DNA from 3 places in the Shewanella sp. ALD9 genome. Region 2 is predicted to be linked to each of the others. Evidence: predicted binding sites of a transcription regulator. Region 2 holds the regulator's gene; each other region holds the start of a gene.
What was found. Region 2 encodes FliA, which starts transcription of late flagellar genes. Its sites were predicted from a motif close to CTAAAGNTNNNNNNNNNNNNGCCGATA; they were not measured.
Positions count from the first base shown of each region.

Region 1 (11,112 bases), 790 kb from region 2:
AACCGCCGAAATGACCATCCGCTTTATTGCCCCCATAAAGGTTGGTGATGCCATCAAAATTGTCGGTCGATTGGTGAGCCAACGTTTAGGGATGTACCAATTAGAAGCTGCGCTCTTTGTTAACAATAAAGCTTTCGTGACAGCATCGGCAAAGTTTATCCAACCTAAAAGTGGCGTCATCGGCTAGCGTTTTTTGCAAGCAGCAAATTAACCAGTACGAGACAAATTTCCAGTTAATTTTAGTCAAAAAAAACCAGCCCGAAAGCTGGTTTTGATTATTCCTCAGTGTCAGCTACTGCCAACCTATGCCATTACGCTTGTGGGCGCATCGCTGGGAATAAAATCACGTCACGAATAGTATGCGTGTTAGTGAATAGCATCACTAAACGGTCGATACCAATACCTTGACCTGCTGTTGGTGGTAAACCGTGCTCTAGTGCTGTGATGTAGTCAGCGTCATAGAACATTGCTTCGTCATCGCCTGCATCTTTAGCATCAACTTGCGCTTTAAAGCGGTTGTCTTGATCTTCAGCATCGTTGAGCTCACTAAAGCCGTTAGCCACTTCGCGGCCACCGATAAAGAACTCAAAACGATCGGTAATGAAGTCATTGTTATCATTGCGACGCGCCAAAGGTGAAATATCCGCTGGGTAACCAGTAATGAACGTAGGTTGCATTAACTTAGTTTCAGCCGTTTCACCGAAAATTTCTTCAAGTAACTGACCACACGTCCAGAATTTTTCTAGCTTGATGCCTAAGCTCGATGCTAAATCGCGCATAAACTCTACGTCTTTAACTTGCTCGTAGGTCATAGCTTGAATAGTCGCATTGTCAGGATTATATTTCTGAATCGCTTCTAACATGCTTAAACGTGCATAAGCGCCACCAAACTCAACAGTTTCTTCACCATAAGGCATGCTAGTACTGCCTAATAATTCTTGAGCAATTGACCCCAGCATTTCTTCGGTTAAGTCCATTAGGTCTTTGTAATCAGCATATGCCATATAGAATTCCATCATGGTGAATTCTGGGTTATGACGTGGTGACAAACCTTCGTTACGGAAGTTACGGTTAATTTCGAACACACGCTCAAAACCACCAACCACTAAACGCTTAAGGTACAGCTCTGGCGCGATACGTAAGTACATCGCCATGTCTAATGCATTGTGATGCGTTACAAATGGACGTGCTGAAGCGCCACCAGGAATAACGTGCATCATTGGGGTTTCAACTTCCATGAACTCTTTTTTGACCATAAAGTTACGGATTGCGGCAACCACTTTAGAACGCATAATAAAGGCATTGCGCGAATCTTCGTTAACGATCAAATCAACGTAACGCTGACGATAACGCGTTTCTTGGTCGGTTAAACCATGGAATTTTTCAGGTAATGGACGCAGTGCTTTAGTCAGCAACTGGTATTCTTCCATGTTGACGTACAAGTCGCCCTTGCCAGATAAATGCAGCTGACCTTTAACACCAATGATGTCACCGATGTCTAAACCTTGATAACGCTCTTTTAAATCGCCTTGTACTGGCTTACCAGCATAAGCTTGAATACGGCCAGACACGTCTTGAATCACTAAAAACGGACCACGCTTGGCCATAACACGGCCAGCAATACTTGTTTGAAAAGCTAACGCTTCTAGCGCTTCTTTGGTTTGCTCGCCATATTGAGCCTGTAACTCAGCCGCTTTATGACTACGCTGCCATGTATTTGGATGAGCATTCGCAGGACAGTTGGTGCGGATGTGGTCTAATTTAGCGCGACGTTCAGCAATCAGTTTGTTTTCATCTTGTACGTGTTCAGTCATATTATATTCTCGCGTTTACTCGCCACACTTACATGGCGGAAAAAGTTAATTTAATTAAAGTCCTGATTTTAGGCTGGCTTCAATAAACTTATCTAAATCACCATCCAGCACAGTTTGAGTGTTGCGGTTCTCAACCCCTGTACGTAAATCTTTGATACGGGCGTCATCTAATACGTATGAACGAATTTGACTGCCCCAGCCGATATCTGATTTTGCATCTTCAGCAGCTTGTTTATCGGCATTTTGTTTATGCATTTCTAACTCGTACAACTTCGCCTTTAATTGCTTAAAAGCAGAGTCACGGTTTTTATGTTGCGAGCGATCGTTTTGACATTGCACCACAGTGTTGGTTGGTAAATGTGTAATACGTATCGCAGAATCGGTTTTGTTGACGTGCTGACCACCCGCGCCAGAAGCACGGTAAGTGTCGATACGTAAATCTGATGGATTGATATCGATTTCAATATCATCATCAATTTCAGGGTAAACGAAAACAGAACAGAAAGAAGTATGACGTTTACCTGATGAATCAAATGGCGATTTACGTACTAAACGGTGCACACCCGTCTCTGTTCGCATCCAACCAAAAGCGTACTCACCAGTGAACTTAATCGTAGCACCCTTAATACCTGCCACATCGCCGTCGGTCACTTCCATTAACTCTGGGCTATAACCATGCGCGTCACCCCAGCGTAAATACATGCGCAGAACCATATTGGCCCAGTCTTGTGCTTCGGTGCCGCCTGAACCAGATTGAATATCAAGATAACAGTTTGAAGCATCACTCTTACCAGAAAACATGCGGCGGAATTCGAGATCAGCCAGACGAGTGTCTAACTCCTCAAGTTCTGCGGCAGCATCATTAAAGGTTTCTTCGTCATCTTCTTCAATGGCAAGCTCAAGTAACCCTTGGATGTCTTCTAGACCCGTGTCCATATCATCAATGGTTTTGACCACAACCACTAACGCAGCACGCTCTTTACCTAATGCTTGAGCACGTTCAGGCTCATTCCACACTTCAGGGCTTTCAAGCTCGCGACTGACTTCTTCTAAACGCTCACTTTTGGCAGCGTAGTCAAAGATACCCCCGAAGTAACTCAGTACGTTCGGCTAGCTCTTTAATTTTGAATTTTACCGGATTAACTTCAAACATGAATATTCAACTTAAATTTGGCGGTTAACAAAAGGTGCAACGGCGTATTTTACCCCATGATAGGCACTAAACCTAGACCGGAAGGCCGATTATTAATAAACAAATGACGAATATATTTCATCAAATCAACATCTGGAAAAACGCTTACCCACGAATGAATAGAATAAATGGACCGCTTATAATGTTAAAGTTTGCTTCAACAAATATAGGTTCAAATTTAGGCTCTGGTGTAGATTAAAAATTGGACTAAAAAAAATGAACCGCTTCGGGTTCATTTTTAATTACCTACCAAGTAAACATTATATTTTAAATTGACCCACTAATTCCGCTAACGTCTGACCATCATCAGCAACGGTTTTACTCATACCGGACGCATCTTGACTGGCCACCAATAACGTATTAACAATCTCTTGCACTGAATTGATATTGCGATTGATTTCTTCGGTCACTGAGCTTTGTTCAGTAGCCGCGGTGGCAATTTGAGTACTCATGTCATTAATGCTGGTTACTGATGATGTCACGGCACCTAAACTTTCAGAAATCGCTCTAGAAGACTCCACCGAACTCAAACAACTCACCTGACTTTCTTCCATAGTTTGTACCGTTTGAGTCACTAGCTTATTCAGTTCTGCCAGCATTTCATTAATTTCAACCGTACTGGCTTGGGTTCGACTAGCCAAGTTTCTCACTTCATCAGCAACAACCGCAAAACCCCGACCTTGCTCGCCCGCTCGGGCTGCTTCGATTGCCGCATTGAGTGCCAGTAAATTAGTTTGGTCAGCAATCCCACCTATCACACTCAGCACTGAATTAATTTTCTTAGATTGTTCACTTAATGATTTGACGTTGGCCGCAGCGTTGTCAATTTGGTTCATTAAATTAGACACTTCCGTTAATGAGGTATCGACACAATCTTGCGCTTTCGTGACGTTATCAGAGGCAGCATGCGTGGCTTCAGCTACCATATTAGTATTGTGGGCCACGTCATGCGCCGTCGCCGACATTTCGGTGATCGCGGTGACAATTTGGTCAATTTCATTATTGTGATTGTAGAGTTGCTCTGTCATTGACACTGTTTGGCCACTGATACTTTGAGCCGCATGCTTAACCCTGTCGGTCGCACCAGCCACATCACCCATAATATGTTGTAATTTGTCGATGAACAGATTGAATGCGCTGCCTAATTGGCCAATCTCATCCTCACTGGTGATATCTAAACGTTTGGTTAAATCACCTTCACCTTTAGCGATATCATTAAGCGATGACGCCATATTTTGAATTGGCACCACCATTTTATGGGCCATCACTACCACGCCAAAAGCAGTAATCCCCGTAAGACCTAAAGCAATTAATAGAAACATGAATGCTTTTTGATTCATCTCTTCAGTTTTATAGGTTTCATACCCGCCAATAGACTCTTCAATATCATCAATATAAGCGCCCGAGCCTAACATCCAATTGGTATTAGGGATCATTACTGCGAAACCGAGTTTTTCAACAAGCTGCTCGCTACCCGGTTTCTTGAAGTAAAAGGAAAAATTACCCGCACCCGATTTAGCCGCATCTAATAGCCCAACAATAATCTTGGTGCCATTAGGATCGGTCATATCGATTTTATTTTGCCCTTCAAGTTCAGGCATAGTCGCATGAAAAATATTGACGCCGGCATCATCATACATAAAAAAATACCCTGCACTGCCAAAACGTAAATCTCTTAATGCATCATTCACGCTGCCTTTATCACCCAGAGCCAACTGGTATTCGATAACCCCTTGGGCAATTTGAACCGATTCTTTTAGTTGATTTTTACGTTCTGAAATTAACTCACTGCGAAAATTATCAACATCTTTTTTCAGCGATGAGCCTTCATTAACATAAAAAATACTCAGTAGTACGACGAGGATTAACGAAAGCGGAATTAGCGATAACCCCAGTAGTTTATTGCGTAGGGAAGATCTCAACATAGTGGCCAGCCTTTTGAAGGTCTTTTAAGGTAATAGTCTATCAATATAATAGTCTATTTATTATAGATGGTTAAGCTAACAAACTATTGCAACTCAATAAAGTGAGACCTATCGCAAAGTCATCCAATATAATAACCTTTTTACAACATTGTCAATCCACTGCCCATTGCTGCAAATCCTATTACCAACCATACAAGACCGGGCTTAAAGACTTTTAATATACTAAAACCAATGATCACTAATGCCATGTCTAGCGGCATGATCACCGCACTAGTAAACACAGGTTGATAAAGTGCTGAAAGCAATAAACCAACAACGGCTGCATTTACCCCCGCTAACGCACCGGCTATGGCAGGATGTTGGCTAATAGAATGCCAACTTTTTAAGCCCACCAGCATCAATAAAAAACCTGGAAGGAAAATAGCTAACGTCGCCACTAACGCACCCAAAATAGGAGATTCTAACCATAAATCTGCCCCTAAAAAGGTTGCTAAGGTAAACATAGGGCCAGGAATGGCTTGCGCAAGTGCATAGCCAGTTAAAAATCGATCTGGGGTAATGTATTCACCGACACTGGTTTCAAGCAAGGGCAATACCACATGCCCACCGCCAAATACTAAACTGCCCACTTGGAAGAATTGCGCAAAAATCTGTCCAAGACTGTCAGGTTGATTGATCAAATATAAAGATGCTGCGATGCCTATAATAAATAACGCTAACCAAGCATAATTAAGCTCGATAGCAGGTGTGTCTGGCGTAATACGCTCACCCCGAGTCATCAACATGACTCCAACAATAGCGGCCACAACTAGTACGCCAATTTGCATTAATAATGAAGGCATTAATATGACAGCAACGGCGGTGGCAGCCATGAGTATTTTAGCGGTTTTTCGTTGACAGAATTGATTGAACATTGACAAAGTCGCATCCGCTACGACCACCACTGCCAGTAGCTTTAAGCCATGAATAGCCCCCTCTACGGCCGTTATCTCCAACCATTGAGCACTGGTCACAGCAAATAAAAACATCAGTAAAAAAGACGGCAAGGTAAAACCTAAAAAGGCGGCTAATCCGCCCAATAAACCACCTCGGTGATATCCAATTGCAAACCCTATCTGGCTTGAGCCTGGCCCAGGCATAAACTGACTCAGGGCGATAAAACTTGAATATTGTTTACCGTCTAGCCATTGTAAGTCGTCAACAAATGCTTTTCTAAAATAGCCTATGTGAGCCGCAGGGCCACCGAAACTGATTAACCCTAACGCTAAAAAGCGACTGAAAATTTGCCACATCGTCCTAGTACCTTTTTTATGTTAATAAACAATGTTATGACATTGAGATGACATTTTTATGATGACAATATATACCACAACCTAACAGCTACCTTTGTTCGATATAACCTATAATTTAGCGACACCAAACGAGTACTTAATTTCGATTATAAAACACCTTAATTGATAGCAAAGACTATTACAGCTGTTCTAGCATAACCAGTACTTCAAAATGATCGGTATGAGGAAACATATCAAACATTTGAACTTTGGTGATTTGATAACCCGTAATGCACTCTAAATCGCTCATTAAGGTGTGTGGATTACAACTAGAGTACACGATTGCTTTAGGCGCAAACTCACTCAATAAATCGCATAATGATTTGCCTAATCCACGCCGAGGTGGATTGACAATAATAAGATCCGGTTTATCTTGAGCAGATTGTCCTTTAGCAAAATGAGTTGAATCGAGTGCACTAAAATCCACTTGCGTAAGCCCTAGTTTGGTTGCTGACAAGATGGCACATTCTATTGCTTCAGATTCGATCTCAATTCCAGTTAAACGGGTATTGCTGTTAGCGCAATGAAGCCCAAATCCACCGACACCACAAAATAAGTCCCAAATATAGTTCGGTTTGAATTCAGTAACCCACTCCCTCGCTATTTGATACAACTGGGCGGCAACCTCCGGATTAGTTTGAAAAAAGCTTTTTGGCCGTATGAACAACGGTACATTATTAAGTTGTTCTTCTAATCGTGTTGTTTCCGTTAAAAATATTTCCCTTTCGCCTTCTAGAATAGCCATGTGGATTGGCTGAATATTGGCCGAGACTAAGGTGATTTCGGGAAACTCTTGTAATAATTGGGGTAATTCTCGTTCAATTCTCACGATGGCTTGGTCACTACGTAATACAAAACGCAGCATAAACTGGCCACTACTTTGGCTGCGAGTCAATAAAATAAATTTTAGCTCGCCTTTGCTTTTATCGACCCGATAAGGCGGTATACCAGCTTGCTGCACAAATCGTTCTAAACGGTGTAACAATAATTGCATATCTTTAGGGTATAACGAGCAGTCACATAAACTGACCGGCTCCCCTTTAGGATTAACCAAACCTAAAATAGGTTTGTGAGCTGCACCTAAAACGACCATTTTGGCTTTATTACGAAAACCTGATTCTGCGCTTAATATTGGCGCTAACCATTGTTTAACTGAGATGCCGCGAAACAAATCGGTTAATTGTTGTTGCTTTACACTCACTTGCTCAACCATAGGTAGTTGAATATTGCGGCATGACAGACAATCGCCACGCTCAAAATAATCACATTTCACAGCTGCTCGCCTCTCCGGAATTTAACATGGTAAATGCTTGATCACACAGTTGCTTTAATTGTTGTAAGTTTTCAATAGTGCCACCTACTTTACAACGCATCTGTTCAGGAATACTCAACGCTTGCTGATGTAATTGCTGGCCTTGCTCAGTAACATGTAACACCCGCACGCGTTCATCTAACTCACTGCGACCACGGCTCACTAAGCCCTTGCCTTCTAAACGCTTTAGCAAGGGCGTTAACGTTCCAGAATCTAGATGTAATTTTTCACCTAAGGTTTTAACACTAATCCCCGGCTCTTTCCAAAGTACCATCATCACTAAATACTGAGGATAAGTCAGCGATAACTCATCTAATAATGGTCGATATGCGCGGATCATCGCATTAGTCGCACTATACAATGAAAAACACACTTGATTTTCAAGTGCTAGCGGGTTTTGCGCTGAAGGTAATTGAGACTCAGTAAGCGCTTTATTAGACATAGGCTTCACTCCACTAACCAATAATATGAGTTAATTATAACATTGGTTGTGCGCAACCTATAATCAAAAAAAGCTCAACGAATGCTTTTTAGCAAAAATGTGTCAAGCATTTTGATTTTCAGCCGATATACTATTACCATCCGACTTTATATTAAGGTTAACCATGTCAATTAGTGTTAATTCACCGTCTTCAATGCCAACAACGATTGATTCTGGCAGCAGCTTAAAAGTGGCCGTAATGGCTAAAGAACAGCAAAAGATTGAAGGTCAAATGGCATTGCAGCTCATTGAAGCAGCGCAACCACCTGCGCCGCAGCCCGTTGGCAACAGTGGTCACAATGTTAATACCACGGCGTAAATGCTTATAGCCCTAGAGAATCTGTTCCTAGGGTTAATCATGCCATCACAACGGTAAAGATCTAGGCATCATTCGAGATAAACATACCTTGAACATCGTATTAGTATCGAAGCCATTTCAACGCATCATCTTCATCGTCGAAATATTTTATCTCGCCCGCAATAAACCAACTACCGACTTTGGCCGCCCATTCTTGCCAATCTCTATTGCCCAAAATCGCCACTCTTTCAAACTCAGATTTGTGCTTTAACCCCAGCTTTAAATCATCCCACGCGGCGCGTAAATCCCAGCCGTCGAGCTCGGTAGCATCGAGAAATAAACTCACTTTAGGTTGATCAACTTGGCTTAATGCCCCCTCTAGCATAGGGGTAATGACGAGATAGTCTTCGTGGGTTAATGTGCCAATGGCTTTTAATGTCACAAAAAACACATTTTCAATTCGGTTTATGCCTATCGATAAACCATGTTTCTTCATATCCATATCGTGACTCCTTTAACTATCAGCTTACTATCCGTTTACCATCCGCTTACACATTTACATGCACACGGCTATCCATAAAGCTTATGCATGATTATATTTTAACCAACCATACAATGAAGTGTGTGCCGGACTGCACAAAAAACTAATGGGAAATTAAAATTGAGGTTTATCTGCATCATATTCAGAGCATCATTTTGGTAAAAAATACCGCGTTATAAATAATCGCAAAATACCTTTTTTTATCCGAAATCGGCGAAATGATGCACTGTTATGAATGGGTTATCCGACGGCCATCGTCTTTAGATAATTGCGAAAATATCACTGCGGCTAACATTGTCATAAGACCAACGGTAACGAACGTCAGTTGGAAAGCGCCAAGTACTGTTCCCCCTGTACCGCTGCCGACATCGGTACTGAAGCCACCGAGCAAAGCACCTGCACACGCAACCCCTAAACTTAATGATAATTGACCTACTACCGACAATAGACTGTTACCGCTACTGGCATTAACATCATCAAGATCTATTAAGGTCACGGCATTCATGGCCGTAAATTGTAACGAGTTAATCGCGCCAAGAATCGCCAACAGAGCTAATAGCAACCAGTAAGGAGTTTGTTCGCTAACCAAGCCCATGGTCGCCAGCATAACGCCAAGCGCCAAAGTATTCGCGGTAAGCACTACTCGATAACCTAAGCGTTCGATAATCGGTCGAGCCACTGATTTGGCCATTATTGCTGCAGCGGCCAGCGGCAGCATACTCATTCCAGCCTGAGATGGTGAATAACCCAGTGCAACTTGCAGCAACAACGGCACCAAGAATGGCAATGCACCACTGCCCAAACGCGCAAACAGATTACCAAAAAGACCAATAGCAAATGTTTTGGTGTTGAATAGCGATGGCGAAAACAGTGGATTACTAATACGACCAGCCCGCAGCCAATATGCTATCAAACACGCCATACCACCAAATAACAGCAACATCACCCGTAAGTGCGGCAAGTGCAGTTCGCCGAGTCCTTCCATAGCGATGGTGATCAATAACATCGCAGCCCCAAACAACAAAAATCCGAAGCTATCGAAACGTGATTTTTCCTTACCACGCAGATCTGGAATGAACTTCCACACCGCATAACAACCGACTACACCGACAGGCAGATTGATCAAAAAGATCCAATGCCATGTCAAGTATTGCACCATCCAACCGCCCATCGTTGGACCAAGCAGTGGCCCCAGTAAACCGGGGATGGTGATAAAGCCCATAATCCGTACCAATTCCGAACGTGGATATGCCCGCAGCACTACAAGTCGGCCGACTGGCAACATTAAAGCACCACCTAACCCTTGTACCACCCGAGCACCAATCAACATGTCTAATGAATTGGACAATGCACAAAGCAATGATCCAAAGCTGAACAATAAGATCGCACCAAAGAAGATTTTTTTGGTGCCAAAGCGATCAGCGATCCAGCCAGAAGCAGGGATCAGCAATGCCACGGTGAGCATGTAAGCGATAATCACGCCTTGCATACGCAGCGGGTCTTCATTTAAATCACTGGCCATAGCGGGTAATGCAGTATTAAGGATCGTTCCATCGAGTGACTGCATGAAAAAAGCAATGGCAACAACCCAGGGCAACCCGCGGGCAGTATCTGCATCAAGAACTTGGTTATCGGACATGGAACCTCCTTTTACCACAGCAGTGTAGCGACCCCAAGTAGCGCAAACAACACAGCACAACCGCGATGAATCAGTTTCATGGGCAATTTGTTAGCACTAAAATGCCCAGCCAGCACAACGGGGACATTAGCAATTAACATTCCCAATGTCGTGCCGATGACAACCCATGTCAGTGCTTGGTATTTTGCCGCTAAGACTACTGTCGCAATTTGAGTTTTATCCCCTATTTCAGCAATAAAAAACAAAATAAACGTCGCAGTAAAAGCACCGAGTTTATAGAAGCGATTATCATCATCATCCATTTTATCGGGTATCAGCACCCATAGTGCAATAGCAAAAAATGACCCGGCCACCAGATAGGTCGCCCATTGTGGATCAATCCACGTAATGGCCCATTGACCTAACCATGCAGCAAGAAAATGATTTAATAATGTGGCGAACAAAATGCCTGAGATTATAGCGGTTTTATTGCTAAATCTCACCGCGAGCAGTAAGGCTAATAATTGAGTTTTGTCGCCTATTTCAGCGATGGCAACAGTAAGAGTTGAGGCGAATAAAGCTTCCAATGTGATATTCCTA
Region 1 covers NZ_PJCD01000002.1:787,937-799,048, forward strand. Annotated here, with positions in the region: gene CXF88_RS06865 (PaaI family thioesterase) at 1-187, shown strand, start outside; gene lysS (lysine--tRNA ligase) at 312-1,814, opposite strand; one part of gene prfB (peptide chain release factor 2) at 1,869-2,891, opposite strand; one part of gene prfB (peptide chain release factor 2) at 2,893-2,967, opposite strand; gene CXF88_RS06880 (methyl-accepting chemotaxis protein) at 3,267-4,931, opposite strand; gene chrA (chromate efflux transporter) at 5,072-6,223, opposite strand; gene rlmC (23S rRNA (uracil(747)-C(5))-methyltransferase RlmC) at 6,402-7,535, opposite strand; gene CXF88_RS06895 (MarR family transcriptional regulator) at 7,525-8,016, opposite strand; gene CXF88_RS06900 (cytoplasmic protein) at 8,180-8,374, shown strand; gene CXF88_RS06905 (STAS/SEC14 domain-containing protein) at 8,475-8,855, opposite strand; gene mdtD (multidrug transporter subunit MdtD) at 9,124-10,533, opposite strand; gene CXF88_RS06915 (TMEM165/GDT1 family protein) at 10,545-11,099, opposite strand.
Region 1: a site for FliA is predicted at 8,118-8,144, ahead of CXF88_RS06900 (cytoplasmic protein). Genes of this name have one in related genera too.

Region 2 (11,112 bases):
AGCTTCTGCTTTAGGTAACTCACACTCTTGCATTAACTCTTCAATACCGGCCCCCAAACCCACCATTTTTACTGCCCTAGAATATAACTTGGCTTGAGGGTCTTGCTGGCTAGCTTCTTCCAACATGTCAAATTGCTTGGAGAGTTTTTTCTCTAATTCGACAACTCGCCTTCCTACACCAATAGTACCACTGCGCAATTCGTGTAGTTCACGTTTAACAGCTTCCCGCTGACGGTCGCTTTCTTTTACTAGCACTGTTAGGGCATTAACTTTAGTTTTTAATTTACTCGACTGTTTTTGTAAGTAAAGTACCAAACCAAGACATGCAATAACATACACTAAAGCCGCAATTAGAAATTCATCACCCATTAACATACCTTTGTTGCTTCAACCAAAAAAACAAAATTAAAGCCAAAACAAAAAGCCAACAGTAATTCGGTTGGCTTTTTTCATCAGATTACGATTAAATTTGTGTTAACTCTACCCACTCATCATCAGATAATAATTTATCCAAGTCGACTAGAATCAATAATTCGTTATCGCGGTTGCTTACGCCTTGAATATATTTAGCGCTTTCTTCAGTGCCCACATTCGGCGCGTTATCAATTTCTGAGCGACGTAAATAAACCACTTCAGCTACACTATCAACTAAAATCCCGATCACTTGTTTTTCAGCTTCAATAATAACCACTCGAGTAGAATCATCCAGTTCTGCTGATGGTAAACCAAAACGTGAACGAGTATCGATAACCGTTACCACGTTTCCGCGTAAGTTAATAATACCTAAAACATAATCTGGTGCACCTGGTACAGGAGCAATTTCGGTGTAACGTAATATTTCTTGAACTTGCATTACGTTAATACCGTAGGTTTCATTATCTAGCTTAAATATAACCCATTGTAATACTAAATCGTCTTTAGCTGCAGTAGCCGCTGCTACACTTCTAGAATTGCTCATAGTTAACCTCGGTCAATCGAATCCTGACAACCTAAACCTGCATCAAGCATTTTGATTAATGCTTGAACATGTAAAATGCCACACATTTGTTGTTTTACTACCCCAGCAAGCCAAGGACGCTTACCCGGTTTCTCACGCCAATTGACGTGTGATTTATCTATTTTAACGGCGTTAACTAACGATTCGCACGTTAATCCCCACTGACTATCTTCAAGCATAACAAGATATTGATAATTTACTGTCTGTGCTAATTCTGGAGTATATTTTTCAGGCATCACCCACGCGCACGTATCAACCACATTTATTTTAGTATCTCGGTGGGTTTGCACCCCTTTAAACCAAGATGGCCTACCGATAAGATGGCTTATCTTCTCTATTTTTATAATCCCACCCAAACTCACCAATGGCACAGCGAGTGTTAACCCTGCTACATTGAAGAATAACACCTGAAATTCATCTTCAAGTAACTCTTGCAAATCATGAGTAATACTGGGCGGTTGGTGTCCAACCTGAGTCTGTGGAGCATTGTGCTCTTGCGTCGGCGAATTCTCTACCAACTGTTCATGCTTAATAATAGCGTCTTTTATATCAGCATGTGAACTTTCGTTATTGTTTATATCGACTAACGGCTTGATTTCTTTATTCGTTAATTCTGTTTGTTGTATTTTTGCACGACTAATGCCAACTTCAGGCTCAATATGAGTGATAGCCTGACGAACTCGTTCTGCACTGGCTTTAATCTGTTGCGTTAAATCGGTTTCTACTCTGGGTTTAGACACAGCAGATAATAATTTTTCAAGTGCCTGTTTATCGACACTGGTAGTTGGCTCTGCATATTGCCTAGCAATGACAGGAGAGGCTTTAGATGATGTTAGTTGTGAATAATGTGCCGATAACGTCATTTCAGCCGACATACGAGTCGGTTTGTCGTCGTTAATAATGGACACTTTATCGGTGATGTCATTAACGGAATTAACAGAAAGACTTGGTTTTACCTCAAGGCTTTGCTCAGTAATCGGTTTAGGCGATTCCTGTAATAAAAGACTGAAATAATCAAAAACAGTTTCATCAACCGATTTTGACATGAGTAAACTCCTGAGAAAATAAAAAATCCAGCAAACGATTATATGCTTTTACACCTCGGCTACTGGCTGAATAATGTGATGCGGGTAAATGAGCCAAACTTGCATCTCTAAATTTTGTATCTACAGGTATTACATCATTGGGCCACAGTGTTGAAGCATATTTATCCTGCAAAAATTGTAACGCTATTGGGGACGCTTTAGTGCGCTTGTCATACATTGTAGGTAATACAGTATAGCTATAACGGGTTTTCTTAGAACGCCCCATTATTTCCATGGTTTTCACCATACGTTCGAGTCCTTTTATCGCCAAAAACTCAGTCTGAACAGGAATAATAATGTGATGACTTGCTGCTAATGCATTAACCATTAACACCCCTAATACTGGCGGACAATCGATAATAGCAACATCATATTTATCTTCAAGCAATGACAATAAGTTACGTAACACCAACCCCATTCCTTCTTGATGACCTAGTGACCTATCAAGTGTCGCTAACGCCATATTAGCCGGAATGATATCAAGCCCTTCAATTTGAGTTGGAAGCACATTTTGTAAAATAAACTCTTGGGTCAGTGTTTGATGATTCAAAAAAACATCATAAAGCGAGCAAGGCACTTCGTCTGAATCAATACCTAAGTAATAGCCCAATGAAGCATGAGGATCGGTATCGATTATCAACACTCGTTGGCCACGTTTAACCAATGCTCCGGCTAAACTGGCTACTGTGGTGGTTTTACCTACCCCACCTTTTTGGTTAGCTACCGTCCATACTTTCAAAGAAGCCTCTCAACTCATTATAATGATATTGTTATGGTAAATTGACTACTGCTTGTGTTGTTTATCATCGCGGGTTGTTACACGGATGCCACCATTAGGTAAACGGATCACTTTAACCCCCTGAGCATCTTCTGACACTATGACTTCTTGATCATTTTGTTCAGCAGAAACATCAGTATCGTGCTCAACCTTATCAATATCAGTAAGCGGTGCATCATCTAAAGAACCCGGACCAAACAGCACACTTTGTGCTTGTTTTTTTCCTGCTGACGCTATGATTGCTTGAGTTTGTTCAGGATGTTGAGTTAACCAATTAGCAATATTCGCGGCCTGATCATCGGGTACCATCAATAACACTTGAGACGCCGTTAATCGTGCTACATCCTGCTCTAATAACGTCACTTTTTGATCAGCGTCAATATACAAACCCGCTAATACTACTATGGCAATAAAGGACAAAAAAAATCCCAGTTTTTGCTTCGTCCGCAATGAGTATTCTGGCTTAGCCACGACTAGACTCTTTTAAAATAGCTTCAGCCATATTATCTAATGAAATAGAGTGAGTTGCGATACCGGTTGATGCTACAGCTTGAGGCATACCATATACCACGCAGCTTGCTTCATCCTGCGCCCAAATAGTGGCACCGACAGACTTTAACATTCTGGCACCTTCTCTACCGTCTGCGCCCATTCCCGTTAATACAACCGCTAAAACATCACCGCCAAAAGCTTTGGATGCTGATGCAAAAGTAATATCAACACACGGCTTATAGTTCATTTCTTGGGTTCCGGAAATGACTTTAAGTCTTCCAGAAATACCGCTTCGCTCAATCATGAGCTGCATGCCTCCAGGCGCTAAATAAGCACAACCAGGGCGCATGGCATCACCATTTTCGGCTTCTTTTACCTCAATTTTACACAAGGTATTTAAACGAGCTGCAAAGGCTGGAGTAAACGCCGCAGGCATATGCTGTATCAACACTATGGGATGAGGATAATTTGCAGGAAATGCAGTTAATACTTTCTGTAATGCTACTGGCCCACCGGTTGAAGTCCCGATGAGTAACAATTTATATTGCTTACCACTGGCCCGAATAGACGATATTGTAGACGTTGTCGGATTAGCGCTCTGACGATCTGCTAAGGTTGTGGATAAACTGGAACGAGTCGCTACAGGCGTTGTTGTGGAAGCTAAACGACTGCTTAGCGGACGACGAGGCGTATTGATATCTGGAGCCGCAATCGTTGAACGACGAGATTCTGGTAATGAAGTAGGTGTTAACGAACTTGGCCGATATATCCTACGTCGACCTAATGCTTTAATTCGTTGCTGTAACAAAAGAATCGCATCGTCTTTATTGGTTGCTATATCTTCAAAACGTTTTGGCAAAAAATCTAATGCACCTGCTTCTAACGCATCAAGTGTCGCTTTAGCACCATCATGAGTTAACGATGAAAACATTAAAATGGGAGTAGGATTATTAGCCATAATTTCACGGACAGCAGTTATACCGTCCATCACAGGCATTTCAATATCCATCGTAATGACTTGAGGCTTTAACTTTGCAGCCATATCAACAGCTTCTTTGCCATTAACAGCAACGGCAACGACTTCGAGATCAGGATCTTGATTGACAATCTCACTGACTCGACGTCGAAAAAAGCTAGAATCATCTACAACTAGTACTTTTATGGCCATTTAATTCCTTAAATAATGGAACTTTTATTTTTATTTTATTTTTTTGCTTTTAGCGTAATGTTTTAGCAGTCCTGGCACATCTAAAATCAGTGCAATACCACCATCGGATGTAATTGTCGCACCCGCCATACCTGGAGTACCTTGTAACATACTGCCAAGCGGTTTAATGACCACTTCTTCTTGTCCAATCAATGCATCTACAACAAAGCCAATTTGCATCGTGCCAAGCTGAACAATAACCACATGACCATGCTTCTTATCACCATGTTTAAATGTTGATTTTTTACTGTGCAGCCAATGTTCTAGGTAAAATAATGGCACGGCCTTATTACGGAAAATCACCGTCAATTGACCATCGACTATATTGGTTTTTGTTAAATCTAAATTAAAGATTTCATTCACACTTGATAATGGTAGTGCAAAAACTTGATTAGACACATCAACCATCAATGTTGGCATAATAGCCAAGGTTAATGGCACTTTAATTTCGAGAACAGTACCCTTACCTTTCATTGAGTCAATATAAACAGTACCGTTAAGTTGGTTGATGCGGGTTTTCACCACATCCATGCCCACTCCACGGCCTGAAATATCTGAAATTTCAACTTTGGTTGAAAACCCTGGGGCAAAAATCAAATTGTAAGCTTCGTTATCGGTCATTCTCGAGGCGGTATCTTCATCAAGCACACCACGACTTATCGCAATTTGTTTTAGCTTCTCAGGGTCCATTCCCGCGCCATCATCCTCAATTTTAAGCAGGATGTGGTCACCTTCTTGGCTAGCCGATAAGGTAATGGTACCGGTTCGAGATTTACCGCTAGCTTCACGAGTTATCGGCATTTCGATACCGTGATCGACTGAGTTTCGAACCAAGTGGACTAAAGGATCGGCTAACGCTTCAACTAAGTTTTTATCAAGGTCGGTTTCTTCACCAATCATGATTAAATCAATTTCTTTATTTAAGGTACGGGCTAAATCACGAACAACACGCGGGAAACGACCAAAAACTTTCTTAATCGGTTGCATGCGGGTTTTCATCACCGCACCTTGTAAATCAGCCGTAACCAAATCCAGGTTTGCTAGCGCTTTGGACATCTCCTCGTCTTCACGATTAATGCCTAAACTAACCAATCGATTACGCACTAACACTAACTCACCAACCATATTCATGATTTGATCTAAACGAGCAGTATCAACACGAACCGTTGTTTCACCTTGTGGGACAGACGCCGCTTTAGCAGGTGTTTTGTCTTTTACAGGTTCAACCTTTGGAGCAACTACAGGGACTGATGTCGCTACTGGTTTAACAACAGGAGCTGGGCTAACTTTTGCTGCTTGCTCAGGAGCAACGGCTTTAGAAGGTTGAGCTGGAGGAGGCGTTTGCGATTTAGCAACTGGCGCAGTACCTTTTCCGTGTAATTCATCTAAAAGACGTTCAAATTCATCGTCAGTTATTTCATCAGAATCAACAAGGGGTTCAACAATAGGCGTTGCAGCAGGCTTAGTTGGAGCTGCAGGTTTGGTTTTAGCTTCAAATGAACCTGAGCCATGTAATTCATCTAATAATGCTTCAAACTCATCATCAGTGATTTCATCGCTACTACTTGCGGCAGGCTTTGAATCAATATTGTCTTTTTTTACTTCAGAAGGTTTAGCTGCAACAGGACTTTTACCCGGACCATGTAAGGCATCAAGCAACGCCTCAAATTCTGACTCATCAATGTCATCAATACTGCCAGTGTCAGATACTTCCGCTGAGGGAATGCTAATATCTTCAACATATTCAGGATCACTGAATTCAACAATATTTTCAATTGGTTCTGGCTCATCTGCCGACATTTCTGAAGGTAATGGCGCACCTGAACTTAATAATTTGAGTTTAGCAAGTAATGCAGAATCAGCAGGGTCTTGTGATTCTCCCTGTTGAGTTTGAGCAAACATGGAATTAATCGCGTCGACCGCTTGCAAAATAATATCCATTAATTCTGCATTTACGCCACGTTTACCGGTGCGTAATAAATCGAACGTGTTTTCAGCTTCATGACACACGTCAACCATCGGTTTTAGACTTAAAAAACCAGCCCCACCTTTAACAGTATGGAATCCACGGAAAATAGCATTGAGTAAATCACTGTCATCAGGATTATTTTCAAGAGCAACTAGCTGCTCCTGTAGAAGCTCTAAAATCTCGCCAGCTTCAATTAAAAAGTCCTGGAGTATCTCTTCATCAACATCAAAAGACATTAAATTGACTCCTAATTAGAAACCCAGACTTGATAGCAGATCGTCTACTTCATCTTGACCTGTCACCACATCTTCACGCAGTTCAGCATGCATGATGGGACCTTCTGCTTCTATTTTATTTTCGTTTATAGTTGGCAATGATTCGGTAGTATGATCTCCGAATACCGTTAGCATTGAGACCAGATTACTTTCTACTTCACGAACTAAATCAATCACTCGACGGATCATTTGCCCCGTCAAATCTTGGAAGTCTTGCGCCATCAAAATTTCATTTAATAACTCGCGAAGACGATTAGAATCATTTTCACTATGTAACATAAACTGCTGAACATCATGACAAAGTGACTTAAACTCACCCATTTCTATGTCACGACGCATCAATTTATCCCACATTGGCGTCACTGATTGTATATTGCTAATGATGGTATCGGCCAAAGGTAGACATTCTTCAACTGCATCCATGGTTTTATTTGCGGCTTGTTCTGTCATGTCGATAACATAGTTCAATCTTTCTTTAGCATCTGGTATTTCGGTATTGGCTAATTCAGATAAACGGTTATCAACTTGAAAATCTTTTAGTGCACTATGGAGTTGTCGAGTTAGCTTACCAACTTCTTCAAAAAGCTCACGCTGCAATGGCGTTGCAAGCTCTCTGATCATTTCATCGGCTTTATCTTGTTGACCCAAGGTAAGCAATTCAACAAGTTCTTGGGCCTGTTCGAGAGTGATTAACCCCGATATTGATGCCTGCATGACTTATCCTTGCTTATGCGAGTCGTTCAAAGATTTTGTCTAACTTTTCTTTTAACGTAGCTGCGGTAAAAGGTTTTACGACATAACCATTTACACCGGCTTGCGCTGCAGCAATAATCTGTTCACGCTTAGCTTCTGCAGTTACCATTAGCACAGGTAAATGCTTTAACGAATCATCTGCACGGATTGCTCTAAGTAAATCAATACCTTGCATTCCAGGCATATTCCAGTCTGTTACCACAAAATCAAAATCGCCTTTTTGTAACATAGGTAGGGCTGTTGAGCCATCATCTGCTTCTTGGGTATTATTAAATCCCAAATCTCGCAACAAGTTCTTAATGATACGCCTCATTGTTGAAAAATCGTCAACAATAAGAATCTTCATATTCTTGTCCAAGGTTTCCTCCGGTGAGCTGACACTCGTTTGCTCTAGATAAGTTATTATTCTTGTGTCCAATGCTTGAGTTTCGCTTTTAATCTGAGCATTGCCTGACTTAATATCTGGCTTACTCGCGATTCGCTAACTTCAAGGATGGCACCGATTTCTTTTAAATTTAATGCTTCGTCGTAATACAACGACAACACTAATGCATCTCTTTCTGGCAATGTCTTAATTGCTTCAACCAATGCAGATTGGAATTGAATTTCAGCAAGCGAGTCAAAGGTTTCATCTGGCGTTTCGTTGTCTGTGATTAACACATCTTGCGACACACCAAGGTCTTCTATGCCTATGATTTTACCAACAGAAACATCATTTAAGATATGATGGTATTCATCGAGAGACATATCAAGTTTTTCAGCAATTTCTGTATCATTGGCATCTCTTCCAAGCAGTTGCCCCAATTCATCAATTGCATGTGCTACTAGACGATTATTACGATGAACTGAGCGCGGAACCCAGTCACCACGTCGAATTTCATCTATCATTGCACCACGAATTCTGATGCCTGCAAAGGTTTCAAACTTGGCCCCTTTACTGTTATCAAATTTAGATGAGGCCTCAAGTAACCCCATCATCCCAGCTTGTAATAAATCATCAAGTTGCACCGATGCTGGTAATCTTGCCAGCATATGATGAGCAATTCTTTTTACCAACGGTGCATACTGTTCAACAATAGACGTTTTGTTATCGAACTGAGTATACGCGGCGGCTTTATTCACTCGTTCTTCCTTCTTGTATCGGCTTACGTTGTACAAGACGTTCAACAAAAAACTCTAAATGACCACCTGGCTGTTGTGGAACTGGCCAAGTCATAATTTTATTGGCTAATCCATGATAAGCAATAGCTGAAGGCGACTTAGGATACGCTTCAACAACTAACTTTTGCTTACGAACAGCTTTACGTAAATTTTCATCGAATGGTATTGTTGCCACTAATTCTAAAGCAACATCTAAAAATCTATCCGTCACTTTACTGAGTTTAGCAAATAATTCCATACCTTCTCGTAAACTACGTACCATATTTGCCACAATTTTGAAGTGGAACACACCATGTTCACGACTTAAAATTTTAATCAGCGCATAAGCATCAGTAATTGATGTTGGTTCGTCGCAAACGACTATCAATACATCCTGTGATGCACGAGAAAAACTCAGCACCATGTCTGATATACCAGCAGCAGTATCCACAATTAAAATATCGAACTGAGTTCGCATTTCACTAAATGCACGGATAAGTCCAGCATGTTGTGCTGGCGACAACTCAACCATCGCTTGAGAACCCGATGTGGCAGGAACAATACCAATACCTTTAGGTCCACGAACAATGATGTCATCTAATTCGGCATCTCCGGACAAAACATGAGATAAATTTTTCTCAGCACGTATCCCAAGCATGACATCGACGTTGGCTAAACCTAAATCGGCATCAAGCACTAATACGCGTTTGCCTTTTTCAGCTAGTGCTACCGCAGTATTAATTGACACACTGGTTTTACCCACTCCGCCTTTACCACCGGATACGGCAATTACTTTAACTTTATCGTTATTTGGTTGATTCATCATACGTAAACCACTTGCTTGATCCCGAGTCATATCTTTACTCAAATGCATAGGCTGTGTCATTAGACCACACTGTGTCTTGTGACGATTGTTGTTCTGTTTCATTTAACGCCGCGAGAGCCTTTTTAGCCAACTCTAACGTATCTGCTACTTTCATGTCCTCAGGAACACGTTGACCGTCAGTAACATAGCTTAATGGTAACTCATTTTGAATCAATACGCTCAATGCACCTGCAATTGATATCGATTCATCTAACTTTGTTAAAATCGCACCCGCTAATGGAATTCGTTTAAAATGTTCTACAGCATCTTGTAACACACGACGTTGACCAGTCGCAGATAAGACTAAGTAGCTCCGAATTGGGATCCTACTATTTGCTGTTAAATTATCCAGTTGCTGATATAAGCGCATATCTCGCTGTCCCATACCTGCGGTATCAATTAATACTAACTTACGATTTCTAAATTGATATAAAATTTGTTCTAATTCGGTTAAATCATGTGCTTGCTTAACCGGACAGCCCATTATTTTGCCATAAGTCGCTAATTGCTCATAGGCACCAATACGATAATGGTCGGTGGTAATCAATGCTACCTGCTCTGGGCCATGATGGGCGGCAAAGCGAGCGGCTATTTTAGCTAAAGAAGTTGTCTTACCTACACCGGTTGGACCAACAAACGCCACAACACCACCACGTTTAACTATATCGTCGCCTTGATTGTCGAGTAAATTGGCTAAACTTTGTGGTAATGCTCTCACTAAATCGGCTGGGGTGTAGTGTTGACTTAGCCCCGCTAGTTTAGCAGCAACGGCTGGAGAAAACTCTGCTGCAATCAATTTACTTTCTAGCATTGCGCCAACAGGATCGGTACGCTTTTTTTGATCTTTCATCAACGATGAAACTTGATGGGTCAATAAGTTACGCAATGAAGCCATTTCTTCGCGCAGAGCATCCATATCAGCAGATTGATTTTTATTGGTTTTTTTAGCTTGCTCTAGTGCCGCTTGCGATTGAAAAGTTGATGCTGGTTTAGCAGCCTTTGCCCCTTGTAATTGGCGGGCCCATTCTGGTAAATCCGGTTCATCTTGGCTGACAGACATTTGTTGTGTCATGCGATTATGTTGTTTTTGAAGTAAGGCTTGTAAAGAGTCGGCCTCAGGAGGTGGGTTCACCTTTGATTGAGCTTTCATCACAGGCTTAGCGCCTAATGACACCCTATCGTCACTGACATCCATAAAACCGGTAGTCGGCGCTTGTGATGCGATGGCGGCTTTAGGTTCATCATAATCTACAGCAGCGACAATTTCGATTCCGCCAGTGACTTTTTTATTTGACATAATGACAGCGTCAGAACCTAAGGTTTCTTTTACTTGAGCCAATGCAGCGCGCATATCTTTGGCAAAAAATCGTTTAATTTTCACTTATGCACCTCTATAAACTGACGTTATCACTATTGGCCTACTGCAGAAACAATTCTAATTTGTTTCTCGTCCGGGATTTCCTGATATGAAATCACTCGTAAATTTGGAATAGTGTATTTAACAAATCTTGACAGCGTTGACCTAAGCATACCCGATGTCAATAAAATGGC
Region 2 covers NZ_PJCD01000002.1:75-11,186, forward strand. Annotated here, with positions in the region: gene CXF88_RS03470 (DUF2802 domain-containing protein) at 1-369, opposite strand, end outside; gene CXF88_RS03475 (chemotaxis protein CheW) at 464-958, opposite strand; gene CXF88_RS03480 (chemotaxis protein CheW) at 961-2,043, opposite strand; gene CXF88_RS03485 (ParA family protein) at 2,027-2,821, opposite strand; gene CXF88_RS03490 (membrane anchored protein in chemotaxis locus) at 2,867-3,331, opposite strand; gene CXF88_RS03495 (chemotaxis response regulator protein-glutamate methylesterase) at 3,324-4,520, opposite strand; gene CXF88_RS03500 (chemotaxis protein CheA) at 4,551-6,764, opposite strand; gene CXF88_RS03505 (protein phosphatase CheZ) at 6,780-7,517, opposite strand; gene cheY (chemotaxis response regulator CheY) at 7,531-7,914, opposite strand; gene CXF88_RS03515 (RNA polymerase sigma factor FliA) at 7,959-8,678, opposite strand; gene CXF88_RS03520 (MinD/ParA family protein) at 8,671-9,552, opposite strand; gene flhF (flagellar biosynthesis protein FlhF) at 9,557-10,942, opposite strand; gene flhA (flagellar biosynthesis protein FlhA) at 10,972-11,112, opposite strand, start outside.

Region 3 (11,112 bases), on a different contig from region 2:
TTACATGAGCACCACGGTTCTGTTGATTAGGAAAGTTAATTTCAACCGCTTCAGCCCAGCTTTTCTGATTTTTATCCATCAGCATGTTGCCATAGTAGTAGCTGTTACCGATAGCAATGTCACACATGCCTTCTTTAACTGCTAATACTTGATCACGATCATTGCCTTGAGGCTTACGAGCTAAATTAGCTTTTACCCCTTCTAACCAGGTTTTCGTTTTCGCTTCACCGTCATGGGCAATCATCGACGCCACTAATGCGACGTTATAAGGGTGTTTACCGCTGCGGGTACAAATTTTACCTTTGTATTCTACTGAAGCTAAGTCTTCGTAATCGATGTCAATTTTACCGCTACGCTCTTTTGAAGAATACAGATTACGAACACGCATCGTCAGCGCATACCAATTGTTCTGTTGTGACCGATATTGAGGGGGAATATTGCTATTAATCACCGCACTGTCGACGGGAGAAACAAGATCTTTTTCCACTAATTCCATTAAGCGAGAGAAGTCAGATGTTAACACCACGTCAGCGGGAGATAGGCGACCTTCACGCACCATACGTTCTGCAATGCCATCTTTAGCAAAAACAACCTTTACGTCGACACCACTTTGCTCGGTAAACTTTTCTAGAATAGGTTCAATCAGGAAAGCTTGGCGATAAGAATAAACCGTTAATGCATCTGCAGCACTCACAGAAGAAGCAACACAAGCCAAGCCTAATAATGCGACACTTTTTAGCAATTTCATTAATCAACGCTCCTTAACTGAATCAATATTCCGCCGCCATCGGCGCAATTGATAATGGTTATCAATTGCAACAGGGTAAGTGATCATATCAAAAGGAGCAAGTGCTGTTTCACATTCAGCGGTTAAAACGCCAAGGCTAAAACATCAAATTGTTATGCTGTAAGCCAATATGGCAAGCTTAAGCCACTATCATGGAATTATGATTGACCAAAACACTACCAGTATTTTTCGACCGTAATTTGTCCAGGCGCTCGTCGAAGATTTTTTACTAAGCCTTTTTCAACTAAAGCGGTTTGCGCATCATTTATCATTCCTGGGTTACCACAAATCATCACTTGAGAATGTTCCGCATTAATCCCTAAGCCTGCTTTCTGTTCAATTAATCCGCTGCTAATGCCATCAGGAATACGACATGATAAGCCTTCGGGATATTCTTCACGGGTCACAATGGGAATAAACACAAACTGTTGAGGATATTGACTAATAAACTGTTTAATCGTTTCTAAATAAGCTAAATCTTCACCAAGTCTTACACCATAAACTAGCACGACTTTTTCAAAGCGTTGCCAAGGCTCATCGGTTGCAAGCATAGAGATAAAAGGCCCCACTGCAGTGCCTGTTGATAACAGCCATAGGTGTTTACCTTGCAATGCCCCTTTAGGCACCTCATCTAAGGTCATAAAACCGGTCGCTTTGGGCGTGATTTGAATGGTATCACCTGGGCTTAATGCTTTTAGATCTGGAGATAACTGACCATCCTCTACCGCAACAGCCAGCACCTCGACATAATCAGTCCCGGGGGGATTTACAAGCGAATACGCACGCGCGACACGTTTATCATCACGCATTTGGCTGAGCTTAATAAACTGACCTGCGATAAAAGGTTCGACATCGGCTTTGATACGCAACGAGAATAATTTATCATTCCAATCAATGCGTTTTAGCACGGTACCGGTAATCCACATGACTTTGTTCCTTTTAGACTGGCGTATGTATTTACTATAATACCAATCTATACAGATATTTGCTTAATTAAAAGCCTCCCCGATTTATATCTATAGTGAATAATCACACGCGATTAACTCACTTAAAAGAACAGAGCTAAGTTTACGTAGTTGATGAATCTTGCTTAGCTGAATGGGCATCTAGGCGGTCTTGTTGAAACTGAGCAAGTTTTTGCTGTATGAGCTCATAGGTTTGATCGACTCCTACTGCAATATCGCCTTCTAATACTTTGAGCCCAGATAAGATATCGCTAGCCTCTTTAAAACCTTGATCAATAGCATCACCAATTTTCACCATAAAACTGCTAACTTGCTCATCAAACCCCATGGATTTATTTTGTTGTTGATGTACCGAGAAGAAATTTGTGGCAAAGCTGACAATACGATCGGCTGTCGCTTCAGGAGAGTAATCCACTCCACTTTCAATACTCTTTTGGACTGAGTTCTCCCCCAGTGTTGGCGCAAGCTCTTCATTAATGGCTTCAATCGCGGCACGGTAAAGTAATGCCATAGACTTATCACCCGCAGCAATACTGACTTCTTCTTGCGCCGCTAAAATCGAATTATTCATCATTTGTCGACTTAGCTGATTACTGGTTAACTTAGGCTCAACCGGGGAATTTTTCTCAGCTTGGTGGCTTGATGAAGTTTGCGATGTATTAACTGTTTTATTGTCACGCAGTGGACTGGCATTACTGCTATTTGATTGTTTAATTTCCATGATATTAGCTCGCATACAATGACCGATAGCTTAATTATCGACCAAAAAAATCATTTCTAAAGTCATAAATTAAAACAATTAAGAGAAATTTATTTATATCAATTTTACTAAAGAATAGCCTGTTGATTAACATCATCAATTTAACTTGCCCAAATGAACATCTGCTAATATGGTAATCAGATTGATAGCCAAATAGGAATAACAACATGCCGCAACAACATTGGTTCATGTGGGGAATAGATATTTTTTCTGGTCTTTTCTTAGTGTTATTTTGGTTATTACTGATCGCTGTAATTTACATGTTTATCGCTGATAAACTGCAAACCAAACAAGCCATTCGACACAACTACCCTGTTATCGGTCGATTTCGATATATATTTGAAAAACAAGGTGAGTTTTTTAGACAATACTTTTTTTCTCAAGATCGCGAAGAACTGCCGTTTAATCGAGCCGAACGTAGTTGGGTATATCGCGCAGCTAAAAATGTTGACAGGACAATTGCGTTTGGGTCGACACAAGTTCTGGATAAACCGGGTGCGGTAATGTTCATGAACTCAGCATTCCCCGTCAGTGATCATGACACTCACCAAACCATCGCAGTAATCATTGGTCCTGAATGTAAACACCCTTACACAACCGATAAAATTTGCCATATCTCGGCCATGAGCTTTGGTGCCTTGTCTCGCCCAGCCATTACAGCACTATCCCATGGTGCAGCAAAAGCAGGCTGTTGGCTCAATACTGGCGAAGGTGGGTTAAGTCCTTATCATCTAAAAGGACATTGTGATTTAGTGTTTCAGATAGGTACCGCTAAATATGGTGTGCGTAACGAGCATGGTCATTTAGACCCACAAAAACTGACCGATATTGCCGCTCATCCTGAAGTAAAAATGTTCGAAATTAAATTAAGCCAAGGTGCTAAGCCTGGCAAAGGTGGTATTTTACCGGCGATAAAAGTCACCGAAGAAATCGCAACCATTCGCGGTATCCCAGCAGGACAAGACTCCATAAGCCCCAATGGCCACATTGAATTACATAATGTTGCTGACATTGTCGATATGATCAATCAAGTAAGAGATATCAGTGGTAAACCAACCGGTATTAAAGCGGTATTAGGTGACATGTCATGGGTTACAGAATTTCTAGATGAAATTGAACGTCGTGGTATTGAATATGCGCCAGACTTTTTTACCTTAGACAGTTCAGATGGTGGTACGGGCGCGGCACCACAAGCCTTAATGGATAATGTCGGCTTACCATTGCGCCAAAGTTTACCGTTACTGGTTGATTTACTTAATGAACGCGGCTTTAAACAACGCATTAAAGTGATTGCGACCGGTAAAATGATCATGCCGTCATACGTGGCATGGGCATTAGCCACTGGCGCCGACTTTATTGCTTCAGCTCGCGGAAACATGTTTGCCTTGGGCTGCATTCAATCGTTACAGTGCAACCGAGACACCTGCCCAACCGGTATAACGACCCATAATATACGATTGCAAAAAGGCTTGGATCCAAAAGATAAATCTGCACGCGTCGCAAACTACAATCATTTCTTACATTACGATTTAACCATGATCGCACATTCATGTGGTGTAACCGACCCAAGATACTTAACCCGCCATCATGCCCGAATAGTGCAATCAACGGGTGTAGCGGTCACTCTCGATAAACATTACCGACATATGCAATAAATTAAACCTCAACCCCAGTGAATAACTTGGGTGCGCTGAGCGGATTACTGGGGGGCACTCAGCGGATTACTTTGCCGAATTTAAGAATAGGTGTACAATATACTTTGATATCGATCACAATAAGCAGTATTAATGTGATTTTAAAGAGGCATCAATTCAGGGGATTTCGTGTTGAACATAAAAACGAATGCAGCAGATCTAAATGTCAAAAGCTTAAGTTTAAGCTGTAAAAACTGTAATCGAATGACAGAAATCGAAGGTGAATTTGTGTGTTTTGAACAAGGAAAAATCAAACGCTTAACTTTAGATCCTTCTCCAGCTGCACTCATAAAAATGGTCTGTATTGGTTGGCAGAAAAAGTAAGCTTTTGATCATTAGTAGCAGCACTCGTTACCATTGAATCAACTCACTATAATTCCTATCTTCTTCCAAGTATTTGATACCGTAAACCAGCCAAATACTAACGACTAAAGTCATTTGAACATGTCAAAATACATCCGTTGATATCACTTTATCTGCATAATGTGCAAATCAATGAACCAACATAAGTTGATTAACGCGATGTAAACTAAGAAAGCATGTCCTGCGGATCATCACTTTGTTTAATAATGTTTTTATCAAGGTCTTTGTTCATTGCTTTAGCTAAAGTGAGTCCTCGAGTCGTTACTCTCAAACCGGCACATAAGTCGTTATAAACTATTTTAATAGCATCATCAGACATGTTACGCGTTTTAAGCATTGCCATAATAGCAAACCAATCGGTTGTCACTTGATGTCGGGTGCCTTCTAGCGCCGCAATTAACGCAATATTATGCACAAGTCACCTCCATACACGAATTCGCACCTTTGATAAAATCCAATTGATTGAAAAATAAAGTTATCTGGAATAAATAACCCACAAGTTAGGCTATAGATTAACTGCGTTGATCACTGTCGTCAAAAGATTCATTCGCGTTAAATATATCCAGACGATTTAAACACCGCTCAGCGCTGTTAAAGTAGTCAGATACTGAGTGTTTACGCTATAGAGAGATTTTTATTTGTGGCAACGACAGTATTTTACCCGACAACATCATAGCGCGATATCCATTGACCAACCCTTAATCATTTGGCAGATCTTTTTGTTCATGTTGAATATGCCAAAGCCGAGCATAAAGCCCTTGTTGAGCTAACAAACTGGTATGAGTTCCATGTTCAACAATCTTACCTTTACTCAATACAACGATTTGGTCAGCATCAATAATGGTCGATAAACGATGGGCGACCACTAAACTTGTATGGCCTTTGGCTGCATCTCGCAAGGCGCTCAAAATGGCTTGCTCTGAGCGTGAGTCTAATGAAGATGTGGCTTCATCGAACACTAAAATAGGCGCTCCTTTCAACACCGCGCGTGCAATAGCAACACGTTGCTTTTCGCCGCCGGAGAGCTTTAATCCTCGCTCACCGACCTTGGTGTTACCTTTATCCGGCAATGATTCAATAAAGTCACTCAAATGAGCCAATTTAATCGCCGCGAGAATCTCATCGTGAGTCGCATCTGAGCGACCATACCTAATATTTTCATAAATAGAATCATTAAATAACACAGTATCTTGCGGTACCACGGCGATGGCTCTTCGTAAGGCCTGTTGGCTAAGTTGACGCACATCAATACCATCAATAGTGATAGACCCACGGTCAACATCATAAAAGCGGAATAACAGTTTAATGATAGTTGACTTACCTGCGCCACTGTCGCCCACTACGGCAATTTTTTTCCCTGCTGGCACATCAAAACTAACGCTGTTTAAAATAGCGCGTTGGTCGTAATGAAAGCTCACATCAGTAAACTTTATTGCCCCGACAGTTGGACTGGCTTCAATAGCATCGACGCGGTCTAACACTTGTGGTTGTTTGTCTAAAATATCAAACATACGTTCAATATTGGCTAATGCCCCACGGATCTCACGGTAAACAAAGCCTAAAAAATTTAATGGAATGAACAGCTGCATCATAAAAGCATTAATGAGAACAAAGTCACCAATTGTCATCGAGCCTTGGCTCACTTCATAAGCCGCCAGCGCCATCATAGCCGTCATCGCAACAGCAATAATTAATGCTTGTCCACCGTTAAGAGCAAACAATGATAAACGGTTTTTTCGCTTTGCAACTTCCCATTGTTCAAGTGCGGAATCATACCGTTGTGACTCAAATTCTTCATTGTTAAAATATTTTACAGTTTCATAATTTAACAAGCTATCGATTGAACGCGTATTAGCCAGCGAGTCAGCTCTCGCAGCATCGCGCACATAACCGGTGCGCCACTCTGTCGCCACAATTGAATAACCAATATAGGCCACCACAGAAAATAAAGTGATCAGTGCAAAACTGGCGCCATAGTTATAAAAGAAAATACCGATCACTAAGGCAATCTCAAGCAGGGTTGGCACAATATTAAATACCATAAAGCGCATTAAAAAACTGACGCCACTTGTGCCGCGTTCAATATCACGAGACAGGCCGCCAGTACGGCGATCTAAATGAAAATCAAGATCGAGCCGATGTAAATGTTCAAAAACGGCTCTTCCAAGGCGGCGAATAGCGCGTTCGGTAACACGGCCAAATAACGTATCTCGTATCTCGCCAATTATAACATTCAGCAAACGTACCATGCCGTAAGCTAGCACCAATCCAACAGGAACTGCGATGAGCTGGGCTGAAGATTGCTTATCAAGCGTATCGACTAATTCTTTCAGAATAAATGGCAGTGCAACACTCGCAATTTTAGCAACGATTAAGCAAATCATTGCTAACAACACTCGTGCTTTAAATTCTAATAAATATGGCCATAATAATCTTAAAACATGCCAATTTAACTTCCCTACCGGGCCTTCGAAATACGCAGAAGGTCTCATTTATGCTCCAATTAATTACCACTGCTATAGGCAGTTCGCCACGACCTAATATTGATTGTCTTATTATATGTCATTTTCTAATCAGACATCGGTCACATTACTATGGATTAAGCCCACACTCATGTTTATCATAAAAGGGCTATTTGAGCGTCAGGTAAATAGTACTTTAGAACTATCAATGAATGAAATCACACAGACTAAAATACTACTTTTTAAATTTTTTTAGTCATTTTATGCTTTTTTAAGCTAAATAGAGTTATTTCTGTCAGCAGAATTTGTTACTCTTCAAGCACAGATAAACGCCTGTTTGATAATAAACAAACAACGATTTACTAGTTTAAAGGATGCTTTATGTTGGATAGCTCGAAAATTCAATACCCACCATTACAACTAATACAAACATGGGTATGGATGATGATTGAATCAGGTAACCCTGAACTGCAAGATAAAGGACGTGATAATCTTATTTCAGCGTTTGGCAGTTTAGCTAAGGCCAATGAATACTTAGTACAACATATAAAAAAATAAGGCGCATTGTGCGCCTTATTTTTTTAGGTGTAACTAATCAAATATCAAGCTTTACGACGGTCAAGTACACTCTTATTTAGTGTTGCTAAAAGTGACTCTGTATCATCCCAGCCGATACAAGCATCTGTTACGCTCTGTCCATAACACAATGCACTACCTTCAATAAGGTCTTGGCGTCCTTCAACTAAATGACTTTCAACCATCACACCAAAAATAGCATGATTACCTTGAGATATTTGCCCTGCAACATCATCGGCAACCATCATCTGCTTCTTGTAATCTTTACTACTATTAGCATGGCTAAAATCAATCATAATATTATCTGTCAAACCAGATTTAGCCAGCTGCTTGGCAATATCGGACACGTGTTCGGCACTATAATTAGGCGCCCGACCTCCACGTAAAATAATATGACAATCTGGATTCCCTTTGGTTGACACTATGGCTGAATGACCAAACTTAGTGACCGACAAGAAATGATGTGGAGCGCTCGCAGCTCCAATGGCATCAATAGCCACTTTAATGGTTCCATCGGTACCATTTTTAAATCCTACTGGACAAGATAGCCCCGATGATAGTTCACGGTGTACTTGAGATTCGGTAGTACGTGCACCAATAGCGCCCCAACACATCATGTCAGCAACATATTGAGGCGTGATCATATCTAAAAACTCACCTGCTGTTGGTATACCAGAGTCATTTAAATCAACGAGTAATTTACGAGCGGTCCGTAAACCATCATTTAATTGAAAACTGTTATCCATATACGGATCATTAATTAACCCTTTCCAACCTACTGTCGTTCTCGGCTTTTCAAAATACACTCGCATGACAATTTCAAGCTGATTTTTATACTGTTCCCGCAATTTAACTAAGCGTTGACCATACTCTAAGGCGGCAACAGGATCATGAATTGAACAAGGGCCAATCACCACTAATAAGCGATCATCTTTACGGGCTAGAATTTGATGAATACTGTTACGCGCATTGAAAACAGTTGATGATGCATGTTCGGTTGCCGGAAATCGTTCTAGAATCGCAATGGGTGGAAGCAATTCTTTTATTTCATCGATACGAATATCGTCATTTTGATAATGCATAGTGGTTACAACTCCGGCAAAACGTCTTATGAGTCTGATTCAATAAATAAATCAGCTGATACGATTCATTAAAAATGATAAAAAACCATCGAAAAAATGAACATGAATCATCAATTTAACCAGTATCTATCGACAAATCAATCAAGTATTATTCATCAGTGCCGATAGTAGTGACTATCAGTATGTGATTGGGAATACGTAATAGGAAGCAATAGCAACTGAGCTCACTTGGCTACCCCGTAAACCGAGTATGAAATACACTTATACATTGATTTTTTAGCACCAAATATCACTAAAATAAACTGTCTCATAAAAAAGACACTCTGATGATATTAATATGCTTTACTTTAATGATTAACATCATTAACTCAATACAAGGAAGATGAGCAACTTAATACTTGGCAAGCTATCCAGAGGAGGATAACAGATTGAAATATTTTAATATTTTTTTATTAGGTTCATTGTTAACTCTTTGCAATCCTGCGATTGCCACGTCAGTAGATCCCATCGATGATACGCACGAATTAGTCGAACTCCACTCGCAAAATTACCATACAACGTTGATTCCGATCATTAATAGCATCAGTTTCTCTACCAGTAACAGTATTGCACCCTACTTCTTTACCGATGAAAACACTGGTGTGCAGTATGACCTTCTGAAGGCAGCTCTGGACAGTGAAAATATAGACATAAAAGAGATTGTGCATGCGCCTAATTTGCGTGCGCAGCGCCTAGTCAAAACCAATAAAATAGACTGCATGATCAATGCACCCGATAACGTGGCAGGACTATTTTATACACAGAGCTTGCTTGAATATCAAAATAGCGTGTTTTACTTATCTAGAAATAACCTTAAGATTGAACAAATTACCGATCTTAGCGCATTGTCTATTTTAGGATTCCAAAATTCAAAACAATACTTAGGTGATGAGTTTAAAGACATCGCGAATGCCAACCCTAACTACAGTGAAATCACCAATCAGAAAAGCCAAGTGGTGATGTTATTTAATGGATATGTGGAGGTCATTGTTTTAGAAAGACGAATATTTGAATATTATCGTCATTTACTCAAATCAAAACTCGATACCAGCATACCAGTAACAGAAGTGGCACTCTTTGACCCTGCTCAACGTAAAATTGCCTGTTATGATCAAAAAACGACTAACCGAGTAGATAGTGCCATTACGACACTCAAACAGTCATATCGCTACCAAGAGATACTCGATCTAGCTGAACAAAACAATTATCAACCGCAGTATCAAATACCTTAAAGGTACTAATTTTGTTTAAACGCTTGCAGCTTAATTTGGTAACGTTGCTTATTATTGCTATCACTTAAGGCTAACGCACGTTTAAGGTTTTTCTCAGCCAGACGCTCTTCACCTGTTGCCCAATAAGCCCTAGACAACCCAAAATAAAATTCATGACGATAATCCGCTTTATCAACTGCTCGTTTATACCATATGAGTGCATCTTGATATTGCTTATCAAAATACGCTTGTTGAGCCATGTCAAAATAGTAAAACGGATTATTTATTCTCGCGAGTTCAAGCACTTTATGTATTTGCGCCCATTCATCTAAACGCCCTTGTTCACCTAAAATCAACGCCAAATTGTATAATGTGGTTAAATCTTGCGAGTCAATTTGTAACGCTAAACGATATGCATATTCAGCCTCAACTTCGTAGCCCTTATGTCGATAAATAACCGCTAGAGTATTGATGGCCGCCACATATTGCGGATCCAATTGAATGCTTTTTTTAACCAGTGCATAAGCCGCATCAAAATCAGTTTTAATTAACGCTTCTGCTGCAATATTATTATAAAACATCGCGGTTAGCTGGCGCTTATTAACTGTTTTTTTATGATAAGCACGCACAGAGCGTTCAGGCAAAAAGTCCACTAGAACATCAGTACCTCTAAATAACACAGTGTTATTAGCCCTTGGAGGTAACAAACGTAAATTAACGTGACCATTAACTAAATAAAAACCACCTCGCCTATCCCAAACGGGTTCTACATCTATGTCATTAAACTCCACGGGCACATTTAACGCATCAGCCAACGCCGCCGATAACACAACCAAAGACATACAATTACCTTGACGATTAAGCACCGTTTCACTGGCTGAGCGGGTAACATTATCACGGTACTCAAAACCACCATCTTGTGCGCCTATATATTGAGCCAACCATTCATTAGCCAGAATATTTTGACTGCGAAGAGTACTATCTGCTTGAAACTGTCGCCTAAATTGTGCGACAAACTTATCAGGTAAACGATAAATATCATCAATAGCCACAGTCTCAACAGGCATGAACATTTCATCATGAAATAGGTCAGTAATCTTGATTGCTTTGTTTTGGGGCTGAGTTGATTGACAAGCGCTCATGCTGAAAAGTAAAGCAACAAGCAGTAGATGG
Region 3 covers NZ_PJCD01000001.1:695,084-706,195, reverse strand. Annotated here, with positions in the region: gene CXF88_RS03280 (Fe(3+) ABC transporter substrate-binding protein) at 1-748, opposite strand, end outside; gene CXF88_RS03275 (ferredoxin--NADP reductase) at 964-1,713, opposite strand; gene CXF88_RS03270 (DUF5610 domain-containing protein) at 1,856-2,473, opposite strand; gene CXF88_RS03265 (FMN-binding glutamate synthase family protein) at 2,680-4,167, shown strand; gene CXF88_RS03260 (hypothetical protein) at 4,339-4,530, shown strand; gene CXF88_RS03255 (hypothetical protein) at 4,736-4,984, opposite strand; gene CXF88_RS03250 (ABC transporter ATP-binding protein/permease) at 5,268-7,061, opposite strand; gene CXF88_RS03245 (hypothetical protein) at 7,413-7,589, shown strand; gene aroG (3-deoxy-7-phosphoheptulonate synthase AroG) at 7,634-8,689, opposite strand; gene CXF88_RS03235 (transporter substrate-binding domain-containing protein) at 9,118-9,960, shown strand; gene CXF88_RS03230 (hypothetical protein) at 9,966-11,006, opposite strand.
Region 3: a site for FliA is predicted at 2,509-2,535, ahead of CXF88_RS03270 (DUF5610 domain-containing protein). Genes of this name have one in related genera too.